Linked DNA regions of Candidatus Palibaumannia cicadellinicola. The main gene of each other region encodes a partner of the protein of the gene in region 2 in a complex. Links are inferred from orthologs where the notes say so. Each region holds a gene or a part of one and is shown on either strand. Other genes may lie near its edges.

Evidence for each region.
Region 1: the proteins of IM45_RS03450 (region 2) and dnaX are in contact, whole or in part, in a cryo-EM structure (PDB 8GIZ), measured with the Escherichia coli proteins. The link is inferred for Candidatus Palibaumannia cicadellinicola from one-to-one orthologs.

What each region holds. Positions count from the first base shown.
Region 1 is NZ_CP008985.1:141,767-148,723, reverse strand. The notes cover bases 2,169-5,109. They hold dnaX (DNA polymerase III subunit gamma/tau), read right to left. Parts: upstream 4,590-5,109; coding sequence 2,748-4,589; downstream 2,169-2,747. Other genes in these bases: polA (DNA polymerase I), read left to right, coding at 4,829-5,109; IM45_RS00655 (YbaB/EbfC family nucleoid-associated protein), read right to left, coding at 2,355-2,684. In the rest of the region: adk (adenylate kinase), read right to left, coding at 1-116; molecular chaperone HtpG, read right to left, coding at 189-2,087; more of polA, read left to right, coding at 5,110-6,957. UniProt on the Escherichia coli protein: Part of the beta sliding clamp loading complex, which hydrolyzes ATP to load the beta clamp onto primed DNA to form the DNA replication pre-initiation complex.
Region 2 is NZ_CP008985.1:720,434-727,370, reverse strand. The notes cover bases 364-3,284. They hold IM45_RS03450 (DNA polymerase III subunit psi), read left to right. Parts: upstream 364-1,583; coding sequence 1,584-1,985; downstream 1,986-3,284. Other genes in these bases: radA (DNA repair protein RadA), read left to right, coding at 2,148-3,284; IM45_RS03455 (DEAD/DEAH family ATP-dependent RNA helicase), read left to right, coding at 364-1,553. In the rest of the region: more of IM45_RS03455, read left to right, coding at 1-363; more of radA, read left to right, coding at 3,285-3,548; IM45_RS03440 (1-acylglycerol-3-phosphate O-acyltransferase), read left to right, coding at 3,756-4,493; cpdA (3',5'-cyclic-AMP phosphodiesterase), read right to left, coding at 4,531-5,358; ribB (3,4-dihydroxy-2-butanone-4-phosphate synthase), read right to left, coding at 5,438-6,079; ubiquinone biosynthesis accessory factor UbiK, read left to right, coding at 6,381-6,716. UniProt on the Escherichia coli protein: Part of the beta sliding clamp loading complex, which hydrolyzes ATP to load the beta clamp onto primed DNA to form the DNA replication pre-initiation complex.

The DNA.
Region 1 (6,957 bases), 580 kb from region 2 along the record:
ACTGCCGCGCGTAACATAGCGCCTGTGGAAATATGCGGAATTCCGTACTGTTTCATAAGAAATTGTGCTTGAGTACCTTTACCAGCGCCAGGAGCGCCAAGAAGAATAATACGCATTACGTTAGTCTCTTTATCGAATTATCGAAGTTATACGATCCAACAAAAACGATAGCATCTCTTCCTATCTTCCTATTGAATTACCTCGTTTGGTATAGTGTTTAGTAACTGATTCATACGGCGAATAAATTTATTAGGATCTTCTAATGTGCCACTTTCAACAAATAAAGCTTCATCTAGTAGTAGCTCTATCCATTCGCTAAATGCTATTTCATCGCTTATATTTGCTACACGTTTAACTAGTGGGTGTTCTGGATTTAGCTCAAAGATATACTGAATTTCAGGTTTCGTCTGCCCTGCTGCAACGATGAGTTTAGCCATATGTGTTGTCATATCATTAGAGTCTATAGTTACAATAGCTGGTGTATCAGTTAAACGATATGTTAACCGTACCTCTTTAATTCTATTACCGAGATAACTTTTTACTCGCTCGACAAATGGCTTTAAAGCTTTTTCTATCTCTTTCTGTTCCGTTGTTTCTTCATAAGCAAATTCATCGAATGTTAAATCAGCTTTACTTACCAACTGGAATGACTTACCGTTAAATTCCGTTAAATAATTCATCATCCATCCATCAATACGATCAAAAAGTAATAAAACTTCAATACCTTTTTTTTGCAGCAATTCTAGATGTGGACTACTTTTTGCGGCAGCGTAACTATCAGCGGTGATGTAGTAAATCTTCTCCTGCTTTTCTACTATGCGGCTAACATACTCATCGAGTGATACAGTTTGCACTGGACTATTACTATAGGTTGAAGCAAAACGAAGTAGTCTAGCTATCGTTTCGTTATTTGCTGGATCTTCTGCTGGCCCTTCTTTTAGTACTAGGCCAAAATTATGCCAGAAAGACTGGTACTGTTCGCTATTTTCTTTAGCTAATTTTTCTAGCATCAACAGTACACGTTTAGTCATCGCGCTCTTTAAGCCCTGAGTTACTCGGCTATTTTGCAGAATTTCACGTGAAATATTCAGCGGTAAATCATTGCAATCTATAATCCCTTTTATAAAACGTAGGTAGTTTGGTATAAAATATGATGCATCATCCATAATCAGTACGCGCTTCACATAAAGTTTCAGACCGTATTTCTGATCACGATTCCAAATATTCCAGGGAGCATTAGTTGGAATATACAATAAGCAAGTGTACTCTTGTTTTCCTTCAACCCTATTGTGGCTCCAGCTGAGTGGGTCGTTACAATCATGAGATAGATGTTTATAAAAATCTTTATATTCTTCATCAGTTATATTGACTTTATTACGAGTCCATAATGCCTGAGCTTTATTAATTTTTTCCCAATTGATGCTCTTTTCTTCTTGCTTAGTATTTATTGCTATCTCAATGGGCAAAGAAATATGATCGGAATACTTTCCAATTATGTTTTTGATTCGCCAGTCATCAAGAAATTCCTCTTCACCTTTACGTAGATATAAAGTAATTTCCGTTCCACGCTCTGGCCGATGAATAGAAGCGATGATATAGTCTCCTTCACCTGTTGACTCCCAGTAAACTCCTTCTTCAGCAGAAGCACCAGCTGCACGGGTATGTACTGTGACTTTTTCAGCGACAATAAATGCAGAATAAAAACCAACACCAAATTGACCGATTAACTGACTATCTTTAATGTGGTCTGTACCCATTGATTCAAGAAAAGCTTTGGTACCAGATTTAGCAATCGTGCCTAAATTCTCGATCACTTCATCGCGACGCATTCCTATGCCATTATCGATCAACGTAACGGTACGTTTATCTTTGTTACACACTAGGCGTACGTGTAGTTCTCCATTTCCTTCATACAGATTAGGCTGTGCAAGAGCACGGAAGCGTAATTTATCCGCAGCATCTGAAGCATTAGAAATTAGTTCTCGTAGGAAAATTTCTTTGTTAGAGTAAAGTGAGTTAATCATTAGATGAAGTAACTGCTTCACTTCTGATTGAAATCCACGGGTTTCTTTTTTTGTCATACTCATAAATTACTACCAAATAAATAGGTTGAAATGATGAAAACATGGGGATCAGTACCGAGTCTTTCAAGCAGAAACATAAAAAAGAACAGCGAATGTGATCGTCATATTAGATTAAATCTAGTTTGAGTATTACGTACCAAGATCTCCGCACATTTAATTAAGTGAGCAATAGCATAAGCATGGATCATATCTATAATCAATTAAGTTATCTATTTTTTCTTTTCATTTAACTACGCGGAAAATCTGATAAGCCGATTGCTGCTGAAAGCATCATAATGCAATATTAAAACCAAGCGGAAGCTGCATGCTACTAGATACAGATGTCATTTTTTCTTTTTGAGTTTCAGTGATGCGACGAGTTGCATCATTGAATGCCGCAGCTATTAAGTCTTCTAGCATATCCTTATCATCTTCTAGTAAACTTTGATCAACTTCTACACGACGACAATTATGAGTGCCGTTGATAGTGACTTTAACTAAGCCAGCACCGGACTCTCCAATAACTTCTAGCTGAGCAATTTCTTCTTGTATCTGTTGCATTTTTTGCTGGATTTGCTGGGCTTGCTTCATTAGGTCATTAATACCGCTTTTACTAAACATAGTGTTATCTCTCTCTTGAGTAGGGCTGCTTCTGCTACGATAAATAGTCATACATATATTAAGTTAAATAGGCTCTATACTGTCTTCATCTAACTGAGCATCTAAAATATGCTGCATCATTTGAATATGTCTATCAGTAGTAATGGCTTCCCGTGCTTGTATCAGTTTTTCTTCATAAATAGCTTGTCTCAACTCTAGTGGCGTTTTAACCTCAAGATTATCATCTTCCAGTATGGTTAATTCAATCTGTGTACCTAAATCTACGCTCAAAGCGTTACGTAACGTATTATGAGCGTCCACAGATTTAAGATAGCGCCGGGACGAACGCAGATGCAGGCATATCTTTCCAGGCGCAATATTCTCCTGCCACGCATTGAGTGCTAGTTGCTGTACGATTTTAGGTAGCGACAAACGTTGCACCTGCGCCGACCAAGGGTCTCGCTTGATAGATTCTTGAATTAACTTAGCTACTAACTCCAGGGGTTTGGTGTCGTTATTTTTTCGTAATGTACAATCTTTTGCATTATGACGCTGATCTAGATACTCGTAGACTGAAGTTCGGCGCTCTAGTGTGTTACTAGAGACCGATTGACTATGATTTGATTTGTGTCTCTCTTGGTGTTGTAGCAAAGCTGTGCGCGCCTGCAAACATTTAGCGCTCATATCGTCATTTTCTATCTTTTCTGCTATATCCATATCCATTCGTCTGGTATCACATATTGTAGTTAAGCCTGATAAAGTGTGATCAAATGGGGATTGATTAATTATTTTTTCTACACTAGCAGAAGTATCGTGCACAGACGATAGAGTTTTGTTCGGATGAAAAGCTAGTGCGCGCAACATAGTCATTTCTACCCCCATGCGGCTATCTGGTGCATAGGGTAACTCTTTACGGCCGATTAGCAGAGTCTGGTAATAAAGCTGTAGATCTTCTGGTGTAATACGTCGTGCTAAATTACGTAGGCGAGGTAACAAGTGGTCCATTTGATTATCGTAGTTTAATTGCTCAGATCGTAGTTGACCCATAGCAATACGGTGTAGTAGAGATAACATCTCTACTAATAAGTTTTCCCAGTTGATGCTACGTACCGCACATTGTGCTAGTTCTTCCATCATAGTTTTGCTATTAGCATTAACTAGCGCTTCTATTAATGTTAGTGACTGCTCTGTATTCATATGACCAAGCATGATACTAACCGCTTCCCAACTAACAATTCCCTGCCCCATAATAATAGCTTGATCGGTCAGGCTTAATGCATCACGCATGCTACCATCAGCTGCGCGGGCTAATAGTTCCAACGCACGTTGCTCAGCATAAATATGCTCATTCTGTAAGATATGTATCAGCTGGTTACTAATTTGGCTAACATTAAGCGCCTTAAGATGAAACTGCAAGCAGCGGGATAGAATAGTCATGGGTATCTTCTGCGGATCAGTAGTTGCTAACAGAAATTTAACATGCGCAGGCGGTTCTTCTAGCGTCTTTAAAAGTGCGTTAAAACTATAACGAGACAGCATGTGCACTTCGTCGATTAAATAAACCTTGAAGCGTCCGTGAGTTGGTGCGTATTGGACATTATCCAAAAGTTCGCGGGTATCTTCTACTTTGGTCCGTGAAGCAGCATCAATCTCTATCAAATCTACAAAACAGCTTTGTGCAATTTCACTGCAATTTTTACACTGACAGCATGGTATAGTAGTTATACCTTTTTCACAATTTAGCCCTTTAGCCAACAAGCGGGCAATAGTAGTTTTGCCCACACCGCGGGTCCCAGATAATAAATATGCGTGATGAATTCTATCCAATAACAAGCCGTTAGTAAGTGCTGTTAGAACATGTTTCTGACCAACTACATCGGCAAAAGTTTGTGGACGCCACTTACGGGCAAGTACCTTATAGCTCATTGTTTATATTTGCTAAATAAATATATTGTTCATCCTAACACAGCTAGACACTACCGCGCGATGCGCGATATGATTATCAACCAGTAAAAAACTAGTTGAAATATAGAATAATAATTCATTGATCTGATCTATTTTCTTTTAAAATACTAAATAATCCGAGCGCTAATAATATGCGTAATGACCATTGTTTCTGGTGACAATGGCTAACATTAAGTTTTCACTCACAATCCCAATTGGCTATGGTGCAAATGGCAGAAAAGCAGTTACTTCTAGTAGATGGTTCATTTTATCTTTACCGTGCTTATCATGCCTTTCCGCCGTTGACCAATCACGCTGGTGAACCAACTGGAGCAATATACGGCGTAGTGAATATGCTTAAGAGCCTATTAATGCAATACCGTACTAGCCAGATAGCAGTTGTATTTGATGCCTATGGAAAAACTTTTCGCGATGAACTATTCGAACATTATAAATCCCACCGTCCTATAATGCCAAACGATCTATGTTGCCAGATTAGTCCGTTATATGAAATAGTTAGAGCAATGGGATTACCACTACTTGTTGTGACCGGTGTTGAGTCAGATGATGTTATCGGTACCCTAGCACGTGAAGCTGCATGTAATGGTAGTAATGTTTTAATCAGTACCGGCGATAAGGATATGGCACAGTTAGTTTCATCCCAAATTACTCTAATTAACACAATTTCGAATACTGTCCTAGGACCAAAGGAAGTTCAATTAAAATTTGGGGTTCCACCGGAACTAATTATTGACTATCTAGCACTTATTGGTGACAATTCAGATAATATTCCAGGCGTACCAGGCGTAGGTAAAAAGACCGCTCAACTATTGCTGCAACAGTTAGGAAGTTTAAAGCTATTATATCAAAATTTACATAATGTCAGCCATTTGAGTAATTTACGTGGTGCAAAACAGGTTGCTGCCAAGCTAGAGCAGAACCGCGAAGTGGCTTTTCTTTCCTATCAGTTAGCAACCATTAAGACTAATGTTACACTCGATATACCCTATCATCAGCTAATAGTCAAAGAACCTAACTATAAAGCGTTGATGTTACTATTTCGGCGCTATGATTTCAAACGTTGGATAATTCAATTAGAGTTAGGTAAATGGCGATGGCTAAAGAGAAGTAAACATACTATAGCGCCGCCGTTTACCAAGCAATACTGCAAAGAATCTGAACAGCTATCAAAAACATGTTATAAAGTTATTTATCAAATAACGGAACTAGAGCAGTGGATTACAGAAATTCGCCGTGTAGGGTTATTCGCTTTTAATACCGAGACCTCTATTAGAAATAGAGATTATCTTACCGGCGACTTAGTAGGGCTATGTTTCGCAGTACAACCTGGCAAAGCAGCTTACCTACCGATCGGACATAATGATTTAAATGCACCAAATCAACTCGATTGTAGGCTAGTTCTTGCTGCTCTGAAACCAGTGTTAGAAGATATAACTATAGCAAAAATAGGCCATAATTTTAAATTTAATTACCATGTTTTAAAACGTTATAATATCAATTTAGTCGGTATGATATTCGATACTATGCTAGAATCTTATGTACTAGATAGCGTATCCGGAAAGCACGATATAGAAAGTTTGGCAGAACATTATCTAAAATATACCACAATTAAATTAGATAAAATAGTAGGCATTAAACGTAATCAGCTTACTTTTAATCAGATTCCCATAAAGCTAATAGCACCTTATGCTGCGGAATACGCTGATATCATGCTACGTCTGCATCATAAGCTCTGGCCACGCCTAAAAGAAGTACTAGATTTACAAAAAATTTTCCAAGAAATAGAAGTACCCCTAATACCAGTGCTATCGCGTCTTGAAAAGACGGGCGTTATGATTGACCAAAATATGCTAATGACTTATTCTATAGAATTTACTAAACGACTATGGGATTTAGAAGTAGCCGCATATAAACTAGCAAAACAGCCCTTTAATCTATCTTCTACTAAGCAGCTACAATTACTATTATATGAGAAGCATAAATTACCTATACTAAAGAAAACACCTAGAGGTGCGCCTTCTACCAACGAAGAAGTACTGGTTGTTCTAGCTCAAAACTATCCATTAGCTAAATTAATTTTAGAGTATCGCTGCCTAGCTAAGCTAAAGTCAACTTATATTGATAAGCTACAGCTAATGATAAATAAAGAATCTAAGCGCGTACATACTTCTTATCATCAGGCGATCACTACTACGGGACGTCTTTCTTCTAGTAGTCCTAATTTACAAAACATACCAATACGCTACGAAGTAGGACGGTGTATTCGCCAAGCTTTTATAGCGCCGCCAGATTTTTCTCTCGTCGTAGCAGATTATTCGCAGATTGAACT
Region 2 (6,937 bases):
AGTTAAATGCCCCGCAGGTGCTTGTCTTAGCACCTACTCGCGAGCTTGCCGTTCAAGTTGGAGAAGCATGTTCAGATTTTTCTAAACATATGAAAGGCGTAAATGTTGTTGCATTGTACGGTGGCCAGCGCTATGACGTACAGTTACGTTTTTTACGTCAAGGTTCCCAGGTCGTAGTAGGCACTCCAGGTCGCTTACTGGATCATCTCAAACGTGGCACATTAGACTTATCCCATCTAAACGGCCTGGTATTGGACGAAGCAGATGAAATGCTGCGTATGGGCTTTATCGAAGATGTAGAAAATATTCTGGCGCAAATACCAGCTAAACACCAGACCGCGCTATTCTCAGCTACTATGCCGGAAGCGATTCGTCGCATTACCCGACGTTTTATGAATGAACCACAAGAAGTGCACATAGAATCTAGTGTTACTAATCGTCCAGATATCAGTCAAAGCTACTGGACAGTGCACGGAAGGTGTAAAAATGAAGCGCTAGTACGTTTCCTAGAAGCAGAAGATTTCGATGCGGCAATTATTTTTGTCCGTACCAAAAATGCAACGTTAGAAGTCTCACAATCGCTGGAACAAAATGGTTATAATAGCGCGGCGCTGAACGGTGATATGAACCAAGCGCTACGAGAGCAAACGCTGAGCCGTCTTAAAGATGGCCGTCTAGATATTCTAATAGCAACTGATGTAGCCGCACGCGGTTTAGATGTTGATCGCATCAGCTTTGTAGTGAACTATGATATTCCTATGGACTCTGAATCCTATGTACACCGCATAGGTCGTACGGGGCGCGCCGGTAGAGCTGGGCGTGCTCTACTGTTCGTAGAGCACCGCGAACGTCGCTTGTTGCGTAATATTGAACGCCTGATGAAACTTACGATTCCGGAAGTGGAGTTGCCAACCGCCGAGGTGCTGAGCACCCGTCGTCTAGAAAAATTCGCTGCTAAAGTAAAAAATCAACTCAAAAATAGAGATCTAAGTATGTATCGTGCCATGCTGGCTAGGCTGCAGCGGACAGAAAAATTAGATCTCGATATGGAAACGCTGGCCGCAGTACTACTTAAAATGGCTCAGGGTGAACGTCCACTAATTATGTCGCCAGATCCTATTGTTGAACGCCGCCCTCGTAGTGAGTTTCGTCGACATACTCACCGTGAACGTTTAGACTTTAGTAAAATGGATTTATACCGAATTGAAGTAGGTCGTGATGATGGTGTAGAAGTACGTCATATCGTTGGGGCTATCGCCAATGAAGGGGATATAAATAGTAGTTACATTGGTAATATTAGGTTATTTGCATCACATTCTACTATAGAGCTACCGAAAGGCATACCGGGTGATATGCTCTCTCATTTCACCCGTACTCGTATTATGAATAAACCTATTAATATGCAACTTTTTAGTGAAGCTCCGGCTAGATGTATTGAACGCCATGGTATTCGTCGTAACTTCCACGATCGCCGTGCAGCTGGAACTGCTGCTGGCTGCGAACGTCGTTTCAGCCGTCAGAGCTCGCGTGCCCAGCGTAGTGATAGTGAATAAATAAGTATTTACTCACTCTACTTGTTACTTATGACTATAAGGCGTGACTGGCAGTTAAAACAACTAGGCATCATACAATGGACGCTGTGGCGTCCACAATTGCTACAAGGCGAAGTTGTAGTAACGTTGCCGGCACATACCAATTTCTTATTTGTTGCAATTGCAGACCATCTGCCGCCTCCAGATCATCCTCTCGTCGCAGATGTGGTACGTAGCATACCATTGATTACGAAACAACTACTGCATATTACTCCTGAACAATTAATGATCTTACCAAAACATTTACGCTTTCACTGTTGGTGGGTAGGTTTAACAGCTATCCGCAACTTAAACGGTATTTCTTTAGTCACTCCACCATTATCGGTACTTGAGAATGACGCTGCTGCTAAACGTGATCTATGGCGTCAGATCATATCTATAAAAAATCATTAATAGATTTTACTCGTTTAGTTTACTAGATACTACTAATTGGTCTGATCTAGGTGCGACATCTTGTAATTTTTGTGTCTCCTAAGCTACCATCATAAAGACTAATGACTCTAAACGTAGTATTCTGTAGTGTTCTACTTGCATTAGCCATTGCCGAGGTCATTTGTGGTTAAAGCGGTAAAACGTTTTTTTATATGTAATAAGTGCAGTTTAGAATATCCTCACTGGCAAGGGCAGTGTACTAATTGTCAGGCTTGGAATACTATCACTGAGTGCTACCGAGAGGCTACCGGAGTTGCGGTACGGCCAGTTTGGTTTGCCGGCTATGATAATCAAACTATTGTCAGTACAAAAAAAGTACAAAAACTGAGAAATATTTGCCTCAAAAAACTACCACGTTTTTCTACCGGTTTTAAAGAGTTCGACCGCGTGCTGGGTGGTGGTATAGTGCCAGGCAGCGTGATTCTACTAGGCGGTAGCCCCGGAGCCGGAAAAAGTACGTTATTACTACAAACATTGTGCCAAATAACCACCCAACTGCAAATAAAAACCTTATACGTAAGTGGCGAGGAATCTCTGCAGCAAGTAGCTATACGTGCTCATAGATTGAAACTACTACCTAACACAGAGCTAAATATATTACCAGAAACTAACATTGAGCAAATTTGCCTCACTGCCTTAGAAGAAAAACCGCAGTTGATGGTTATAGACTCCATTCAAGTAATGTATATGACGGATGTACCATCGTCGCCTGGTAGTATTTCCCAGGTGCGTGAAGCCGCAGCTTGTCTTACGCGTTTTGCAAAAAACGAGGGCGTAGCAGTAATTATGGTTGGACATGTTACCAAAGACGGCTCATTGGCAGGTCCTAAGGTACTTGAACACTGTGTTGACTGTTCGATTATGCTGAATGTAGACTCAGATTCCCATTTTGGAATTTTACGCAGTAATAAAAATCGTTTTGGCGCTGTGAATGAACTGGGGGTTTTTGCTATGACCGAGCATGGGTTGCACGAGGTAAATAACCCGTCAGCTATTTTCCTTCGTCGAAGGGAAGAAATGACCGCAGGCAGTAGTGTTATGGTAGTATGGGAAGGTACTCGCCCGCTTTTAGTAGAAATTCAGGCCCTGGTAGATGATTCTATAATCGCACAGCCGCGCCGTAGGATCGTGGTGGGATTAGAACAAAATAGGCTAGAAATATTGCTAGCGGTGCTACATCGCCACGGTGGGCTACAGATGGCAAATCAGGATGTGTTCGTAAATGTAGTTGGTGGAGTAAAAGTTAGTGAAACCAGCGCTGACTTAGCACTGATGTTAGCTATAGTATCTAGCTTACATAACCGTCCGCTACCAAGAGACTTGGTAGTATTTGGTGAAGTAGGACTTGCTGGTGAAATTCGCCCAGTTCAGAGTGGTCAAGAGCGTATTACTGAAGCCGCGAAACATGGTTTCCGCTATGCCATATTACCTGAAGCTAATGTGCCAAAAAAAGTGCCAGAGAATATGCAAATATTCGGTGTGAAGAAACTGACTGATGCACTCACGATATTAGAACAGATCTGAATCCTCTGAAAAATATAAAAATATTACTACTAACGAGTATATTATATTTTTTACTGTGATTTTCAACATCAATCAATTAAGCTGCTAACTGATCTAAAAGATGCGCTGTAAGCTGCTTTATCAGCTTCCGACTAAAGTATTCCTAACTAGTATAAAATTTGAGTACGATATTCTAGTTACAGTAGATCAGAGAGTTAAGAGGTAAACATGCTACTAGCTATTGTTCGCGCCTTTTTGGTGGTACTATTCTCTATTATGATCTGCATATTAGGCTTAATTTATTGTCTCTTTAGCCCGCGTAATCCTCGTCATGTTGCGGCATTCGGCCGTTGGTTTGGGCGTATGGCACCCCTATTTGGAATCAAAATTGAGGTACGTTTTCCTCAAAAAGTAACTTTACCGCAAAATTGCATCTATATCGCTAATCATCAAAACTATTACGATATGGTGACCGCCGCCTATGTAGTACAACCGCGGACGGTTACCGTTGGTAAAAAAAGCCTACTGTGGATCCCACTTTTTGGTCCACTTTATTGGCTCACCGGTAATTTACTTATTGATCGTGATAACGGCACTCGTGCCCATAAGATACTAAGCCAGATTGTCGATAGTATGAAAAAACGTAACATATCTATTTGGATATTTCCAGAAGGAACTCGCAACCGCGGACGCGGACTGCTACCGTTCAAAACTGGTGCTTTTTACACTGCTATTGCAGCTGAAGTGCCAATCGTACCAATTTGCGTCTCCAATACTACCGATAAGATTAAGCTTAACCGCTGGTCTAATGGGATCGTTATTATCGAAATTCTTCCACCTATAGATACCCAAGACTATAGTAGGAAACAGGTACGAGGATTGACTAAATACTGTCGTGAAATAATGAAAAACAAGATCGATGAACTAAACGCAGAAGTTGCTAAATATGAGTCTCACGTTATATAAGTAAGTTCATAGAATAATACGATAAGATAGGCATAATTTAGTAGCCTTCGTTATTAATGTCAGGTAGGTACTCATGACTCGTCAATCGACGCACTTCAGTATAAACATCTCCCTCCAAAGTAAGGTCAAGATAACGCCAGCCAGGACCTACTGTATCGATAGTGAAGCTAGTATGATGCGGTTTGAACTGTACGCAAGTTGAGGGCGAAGCCAGCACACGTCGTCCTTGCCAGTTTACATCTAGCTCTTGATGAATATGACCGCATAGCAGAGTATGAACTAAGGGATGCTGCTGTAGTACCTCTGCCAATCTGTGGGCATTACCTAGGCGATGCTGGTCTAGCCAGATAGATCCTGAAGGACAAGGGTGATGATGTAGCAAAAGTATGGTATGGCGCAGCGGCTGCTGTACTAAAATTTTGACAAGCCATTTTAATTGGTAGTCGCTTAATTTGCCGTATGGTACACCATATACCTGGCTATCAAGTAGCAAAAGCTGCCAGTTTTCACCCATTATTACTTGTTTTGCCGGAGAAATCCCGTACTCAGCTAGAATATTCACCATCACCGGTTGGTAATCGTGATTACCCGGTAACCAGACACATGGTGCCGGCAGCCGCGTCATACCACTAGCAAAGTGACGATAAGCATTAGGTGAGTAGTCCTGTGCCAGATCTCCGGTTACCACTACCAGATCAAAATGATCATCTGTAGCTTGCACTGCGTCCAGTACTGCATTATAGCTATAGAAAGTCTTTACTCCAAGTAAAGTATCGTGCTTACTTGCGAACAAGTGAGTATCTGTTATTTGTAATATCCTGATATTAGCCCCACACGCTACAGGAAGTTTTAACAGGCTTTCCATAGATTAACATTGTCTATTGTAGTTATAATTTCTCATAATGTGCTTGAAAGCGATAACTTAGCCTGATAATGAAAGTTGGCTAGAGCAAAGCTAGACGATAGGCTACCAAATCGTCTATGGTGAGCACTGGCATATTGTGCTGATGGCTAAAGGCAATTATTTCTGATGTCCGCGCCATGCTACCATCTTGATTAGTTACTTCGCATAATACGCCAGCAGGCTTAAGACCAGCAAGTGAGGTTAAATCAATGGCTGCCTCGGTATGCCCTCCCCGATTCAGTACACCGCCTAGCTGAGCTAGTAGTGGGAAGACATGCCCAGGGCGATTGAGATCTGATGGTATAGCATCATCGTTGATAGCTGCGTGAATCGTAGTGATTCTATCAGCCGCAGAAACACCAGTAGTCACACCTTCTGCAGCTTCTATGGTTACGGTGAAGGCGGTTTTATAGTGGCTAGTATTGCGCTCTACCATCATCGGTAGCTCTAGTTGTTGACGGCGTTCTTCAGTAAGACACAGGCATACGATACCGCTGCCATAACGAATAGCAAGTGCCATTTGCTCAATAGTCATATTTTCTGCTGCAAAAATCATATCGCCTTCATTTTCCCGATCTTCATCATCTAGTACTAATACACCACGGCCATGACGTAAAGCACCAAGCGCTATTTCTACGCGTTCTATGGGTGTACCGAATTGGGAAAAAAGTATCTTATTCATGGTAAGATCAACCTCTAAATTATTATAGGTTACTAGAACTAAAAGGTAGGCTTAAACGTAAAAAAAATTACCAGTATAAGTAAAGTAATTGAGTACTGGTTAATTTTAGTTAGTAAAATTATTTAATAAAACTTCATGAAAAATGACAGCGGATGATGAAAGCCTCCCATGTAATAAAACAGTTTCATTAAAAATAGAAAAATTAGTAACAAAATATGGTTATATTTTATAGTGTTTTTCTTTGAATTTAACTAGCATTACATTTAACCAATTCTATTCTAACTAGTTTAGAGAACTAACTATGATAGATCCCCAAAAAATAGAAGCACTTGTTCTCCAAGTTCATGATTCGTTACCTAAAAGTATTCGCAACCTAGGAGACGATATAGAAAAAAAGATCCGTCAGGTTTTGCAAAACCAGTTTAATCGTATGAATTTAATTAGCTGTGAAAAATTTGATGTACAAACCCAGGTACTACTACGTACCCGCGAAAAACTTAGCCAATTAGAATTACGTCTGAAGGCGCTGGAAATGATGCTGATGAAGAAAGACAGCGATGAAAAAACTACGCCTGATACACCACAAGAATGCTCGCTGGGCAAACATTCCTTAAAAAACATGGAAAATAATAAATAGAGTACTTTGATTAAAAGTTAGATATTAACGACCACATTACCACCAGACATAATCTACTAATTTTATTACAGTAAGATTAGATTATATCCTATTTAAATTCAGATTAACATTAAAAATAACGGACATAATTAATGAAGCTTTAATAGGAAAGAGTATGTATGTTTAAAGCAATATCCAACTAGATACGTTTCATTTTTCTATTACCTATTATACGTCTACAC